Regions from separate parts of the Acinetobacter sp. UBA5934 genome, predicted to be linked through region 1. Evidence: predicted binding sites of a transcription regulator. Region 1 holds the regulator's gene; the other holds the start of a gene.
The links. The regulator PhoB, encoded in region 1, activates phosphate uptake and scavenging genes when phosphate is short. The targets are predictions, from matches to a motif close to TGTCATNAANCTGTCATAA.
Positions count from the first base shown of each region.

Region 2: B2Y23_RS14105 (inorganic phosphate transporter) is a predicted target of PhoB. The motif match lies at 1,549-1,567, and genes of this name have one in related genera.

Region 1 covers NZ_DJDC01000085.1:25,121-28,319, reverse strand. Annotated here, with positions in the region: gene phoR (phosphate regulon sensor histidine kinase PhoR) at 1-1,353, opposite strand, end outside; gene phoB (phosphate regulon transcriptional regulator PhoB) at 1,379-2,089, opposite strand; gene B2Y23_RS06125 (TetR/AcrR family transcriptional regulator) at 2,308-3,018, opposite strand.
Region 2 covers NZ_DJDC01000191.1:9,503-12,701, forward strand. Annotated here, with positions in the region: gene B2Y23_RS14105 (inorganic phosphate transporter) at 1-1,485, opposite strand, end outside; gene metH (methionine synthase) at 1,954-3,199, shown strand, end outside.

The DNA of each region.
Region 1 (3,199 bases):
TGGTTTGTACAGGCGTTCTTTCGGGAAAATCACTTTAAAGGTCGAGCCTTCATTTTCTTTGGATTCAATTTCCAAATGCGCGCCGTGCTGCATCAACACATGTTTAACAATCGCCAGACCTAAGCCGGTTCCCCCGGTTTGACGGCTGCGCGCGCTATCTACCCGATAGAAGCGTTCGGTTAAGCGCGGCAAATGTTTGGGGTCAATCCCGATCCCGGTATCTTCAACGGTAAAGATGCCGTGTTCACCATCATCATGCCAACCCATGGTGATGGTGCCACCCTTAGGGGTGTATTTAATGGCATTGGTAATCAGGTTGCTAAAGGCACTGGCCAGTTCCATGTCTGAACCAATCAGGTCGCAATGACTGTCGATATCCAGATTCAGGGTATGGTGATAGTCCACGTTATATGCCTGTGCATCATCAAACAGCTGGTTCATCAGGCTTGGCATTTCAATAATCTGATTTTTAGCAATTTTTTTGTCATTTTCCAGACGTGACAACAGCAATAAATCATTGACCAGGGCATTCATGCGTTTGGTTTGCGCCTGCATCTGATCAAAGGCACGTTTCCAGCGCGGATTCAAATCTTCCTGATCGGTAAAGGTTTCAATATAACCACTGAGGACTGTAAGCGGTGTGCGTAATTCATGGGAAATGTTGTCGACAAAGTCCTTACGCATTTGTTCCAGGTTATGCATCCGGGTCACGTTATAAGCCACCAGCAGCCGGCTTTCGCCCCCAAAACGGGTCATTTTGACTTGTACATAATGGTCTTCAAAGGCGGAAGATTTCATTTTCAGACCATCGGGTGCTTGGTCAATATTGTTAAAATATTCAATAAAATTCGGCTGACGAAGCAGGGTTAAAATATTGCGACCACGGTCTAGCGGTTGAATACCGAGTAATTTTTCTGCAGCCGGATTCCACCATTCAATCTGATGCAGTTCATCAATCAGCACCACTGCTTCAGCCAGCGCTACCAGTGACGATTGCGCGCGATCAATCAGGCCGACCATTTCCGCCTGTACAATACGTTCCTGACGCTGGGAACGGTAGACGTTGAACAGCAATGCGCCCCAGATGCCATCCAGATTGGGCGGAACATCATAAGGACGATTGGAAATCCATTCATTGACCAAATACAGTGAACGTAATTGCAGAATAAAAAATGTTGCGAAGGCAATGAGGATAAAAACCCAGAAATACCCAATCCCTAGGCCAATTAAACCTGCAATGAGCAGTAAAAAGGCCAGCAGACGTAAATCTTGTTTGGCAAAAGTCCATAAACTGCTGTAACGGAATCGTTTATGTTCTCGTGCAAGTTCAGGGATGGGGTAGGGTTCATACATAAAACACGGTTTACCTAGAAAACGACTAACCTAATGCGACATCTGCGCGAGTAGAAAAACGATAACCTGTGCCACGAACGGTTTGTACATAGCGGTCTGCGCCAAAAGGCTCTAGCACTTTGCGCAACCGGCGAATATGTACGTCAATGGTACGGTCTTCAATATATACGTTACCACCCCAAACCTGATCCAGCAATTGAGCGCGGGTATAGGCCCGTTCCGGATGGGTCATGAAGAATGCCAGCAAACGGTATTCAGTCGGTCCCATTTCTAAAATATTTTGACCATGACTGACGCGCTGACTAACCGGATCCAGTATCAGACCATTAGCATCAATGGTTTTTTCGCCACTCAAGGCATTGGCACGGCGAAGCACCGCCTTAATACGTGAAACCAGTTCCCGGGTAGAAAAAGGCTTGGTCATGTAGTCGTCAGCACCGGCATCCAGACCTTGAACTTTATGATCTTCCTCACCGCGAGCCGTCAACATAATAACTGGAATTTCAGACAGGGTTTCATCGCGTTTCAAGCGGCGGCACAAATCGACCCCACTAACGCCACCCGGTAACATCCAATCCAATAAAATAAGCGCAGGACGTTGATCCACAATCATCTGGTGAGCCTGTTTTGCATCTTCGGCCTGTAAGCATTGAAAGCCTGCCATGTCTAAAGATGTATGGATCATCTCTCGAATGGGAAGTTCGTCATCGACGATTAATATATAGTCATCTTTCACAACGCAATATCCTATTTGATGTTAACGGTGAACCGTTTTTTATTTATGACAGGCTTATTACAAAGATTAATTATGACAGTATCATTGCAAAAGAGGTTGCTCTGGCGAATTTCGCAAAAAATTGTGACAATTTTTATACTGCAATATAAACAATTTTAGAAAAATCAGTGATCTAAATTTAATGAATTCAACGCATTGTATAGGTTTTAAGCTTTAAATCAGGAAGAGCTTTCTTTTTTCAATATTTTTTCTTTTTCTGAAAAAGTATCCAGCAAAGACAGAAAAACAATACTGCAAGATGACAAAACCTCTTGCATCGATTGCTTAAAGCCACTGACCACCCAGCGAATGGCAATTTGCGTAACATAACCATTCAGTCCGGTTGCGACGAGTGAAATTTCCCGTTCAGAACGGTCAATATGCGGCATCATTAACATGACAAAGGCATGAATCATGCGGTCAAAACGCAACATGGTTTCATGAATGGTGGCCTGATTATGCAGCTCTTGAACCAGCATGGCATCGATATAAATAATGCGGGCCATACCCGGATTATCTTTTAAGGTAGTGAGCAGAGCAGTTAAACCGGCTTCGATCATTTTCCGCGGATCAGTCGAGGCCTGCATGATCGCCTGCATGACATTATGCTGCAATTGATCAATCAATTTTAAGAAGATGGTTTGAAACAGTTCATCACTTTTCTTAAAAGATTCATAGAAATAACGTTCAGTAAGTTTGGCTTCATTACAAATGTCTTTCACCGTCACTGCAAAAAAACCCTGTGAGCCATACGCTTCTATCCCGGCTTCAATCAGCTTTTCCCGACGTGCCTGTTTACGTTCAGTTAAAGACAGGCCTTTAAATTGACGTTCTTTGCTTTTTAACGGCTTATTTTGTTGTTGTTCAAGATTTTGCTGTGGTTCAGTCATAAAGGTGATGTGCCAAATGAAATCGAGATTTTGAGCTATGTTAACAAGAATTTGTCTGTAGACCTATGCTGTAAATAGATGAATGGTCTTTGATTTTAGCATTGGTCATATATTATATTGACAATGATTATTGTCAAAATTATATTGGATGAATGAACTGCACCTCAACGCAGCAGAAAAA
Region 2 (3,199 bases), on a different contig from region 1:
TGCGACTGCACTATTTAAAACGTGTGTTGTCGATACAGGCATACCCAAACCATCAGCAGCAGCAATCGTCGTCATTGCGACAAGTTCAGCTGACATGCCCTGACCATAAGTCATATGGTTTTTACCAATACGTTCACCGACAGTGACCACAATACGCTTCCAGCCGACCATGGTACCCAGACCAAGTGCAAGAGCAACGGCCACTTTCACCCAGGTCGGAATGTATTGCAGGAATGAATCCAGGTTTTTACGATATTCTTTAACTAACTTGTCTTGATCTTTTGACATTGCAGGAAGCTGTTCAGCTTTATCTAAACGCTTAAATGCAGTCGTGCTGAGATACATGTCATTACGGATCACAGAAACTTCAGCCTCTGGAATATTATCGATATCGCCATATTTGGCAACACGCTCACCCAAATGATCTGTCAAGCCCGCTAAAGCTGGAACCACTGCAGGGTTCATTTCTTTAGTTTGAATATATTTGGTAATGACAGTACGTGCCTGCTCATCCGTAATATTTTCATGCTGCGGATAAATAGCCGTAGCCGTTTGCTGAGACAATTGCTGAAAAGACTGAATATGTGCATTGTCTAAGTTCTTATTTAAAGAATACGCTAATGGTACACAACCAATCAAAATCAGCATAATCAAGCCCATACCTTTTTGACCATCATTTGAACCATGCGCGAAACTTACGCCAGTACAAGTGAAAATCAAAATCGCACGAATTAACGGCGGTGGCGGCTTATTGCCTTCAGGCGGATGAAAAAGCTCCAGCTGTTTACGGAAGATTTTTTTCACCAGTAAAAACAGGACAGCAGCAAAAGCAAAACCAATCAGCGGAGAAAACAGCAGTGCTTTACCCACTTTCATCACCTGCTCCATATCTATGCCGCTTGCGCCAGCGCCTGAATGAAGCAGATAGTTCATAATACCCACGCCTAAAATCGAACCGATTAAAGTATGTGAGCTTGATGCCGGAATACCCAAAAACCAGGTACCCAAATTCCACAGAATCGCGGCAATCAGCATGGCAAAAACCATGGCAAAGCCTGCGCCTGAACCGACATTCATAATCAGTTCGACAGGCAATAAAGCAATGATGCCGTAGGCTACTGCCCCACTTGCAACCATCACCCCGAGAAAATTACAAAAACCTGCCCACATTACAGCAACAGGGGCAGATAAAGCATTGGTATAAATAACTGTTGCTACTGCATTGGCCGTGTCATGAAAACCATTAACGAATTCAAAACCTAAAGCAATTAACAACGCAGTCGCTAAAAGAATAACGGAATATAAACTTAAGCTTGGAACATGAGCCAAATCGGTAGAAAGCTGAAAACCGATATACACCAAAGTAGAAATAATCACCGTGATAAACACCGGCATAAAAAATTTCGGTGTAGCAACATGCACATTCGTCGATTTCGCTGGTGCTGATGGCACCTGATCTTGGACGGGAGGAATATTAGAATTCATGCAGACGGTTCAAGGGGGATAATAAAATCCCCACTATTGTTCAGTTTAATTGTGACAATTATATGACAAACAGCTGTCATATAAAGCAATATTTCGTACTTTATTTGCTAAATATCCCGCTCGAATCCCGAGAAAACCACTTAACTTAAATTATATTTTTCATGTACTTAAAATAAAATCCTCATTTCCAATTGTCTATACTTCAGCCATTTTCAGTAATATTACAAAGCATGAAATAAATGACAGCCAAACTCTGCTGACTGAGATTCCACCTAGCATGCAGGCTAAAGATGACAACTTAATGAAGAATTTATGACAGCTGATTTAAAGGCCTGTCTTTAGGGCGTAAGGCTATTTATTCGGCAAGGTCGACAGTGCGCTCAGGAAATGTACCGAATATCAGTCATTATGAACTGAATTCTGTTAATATATTTGCCGATTTTATATTCCATCGGATTGGGGTTATTTATGTCCACGCTTGCCACCCTAAAAGAGCTGCTCGCTCAACGGATTCTGATTATCGACGGTGCAATGGGCACCATGATTCAGCGTCATAAACTCGAAGAAGCCGACTACCGTGGTGAGCGTTTTGCTGACTGGGCATCTGACTTAAAAGGTAACAATGACCTTTTGGTTCTGACACAACCGCATATTATTCAAGGTATTCACGAAGCTTATCTTGAAGCGGGTGCCGACATTATTGAAACCAACAGCTTTAACGGCACCAAGGTTTCAATGTCTGACTACCATATGGAAGATTTGGTTTCAGAGATTAACCGTGAAGCGGCGCGTATTGCCAAAGAAGCCTGCCAAAAATATTCAACCCCAGAAAAACCGCGTTTCGTAGCGGGTGTACTTGGCCCGACATCGCGTACCTGTTCAATTTCACCAAACGTGAATGACCCGGCTTTCCGTAACATTACGTTTGATGAACTGAAAGAAAACTATATTCAAGCTGCACACGCCTTGATTGAAGGCGGTGCAGATATTCTGCTGATTGAAACGGTATTCGATACCCTGAACTGTAAAGCAGCGATCTTTGCGGTGAAAGAAGTCTTCAACCAGATTGGTTATGAATTGCCATTGATGATTTCAGGCACGATTACCGATGCTTCAGGCCGTACCTTGACCGGTCAAACAGCAGAAGCGTTCTGGAACTCGGTTCGTCACGGTGACTTGCTGTCGATTGGTTTCAACTGTGCGCTTGGTGCAGATGCCATGCGTCCGCACGTAAAAACCATTTCCGATGTCGCCGATACCTTTGTTTCTGCCCATCCAAATGCCGGCTTGCCAAATGCCTTCGGTGGGTATGATGAAACTCCCGAAGAAACTGCGGCATTCATTAAAGAATTCGCAGAAAGCGGTCTGATTAACATTACTGGCGGTTGTTGTGGAACTACGCCGGATCATATCCGCGCCATTGCCAATGCAGTTAAAGACATCAAGCCGCGTCAGGTGCCTGAAACCAAACCGGCGTGCCGTTTAAGCGGTTTAGAACCATTTAACATTACTGAAGAATCATTATTCGTGAACGTCGGTGAACGTACCAACGTGACCGGTTCTAAGAAATTCTTACGCTTGATCCGTGAAGAAAACTTTGCCGAAGCCTTAGAAGTTGCACAGCAGCAAGTTGAAGCCGGTGCGCAAATCATCGACATCAACATGGATGAAGGCATGCTCGATTCACAAGGTGCAATGGTGCACTTCCTGAATC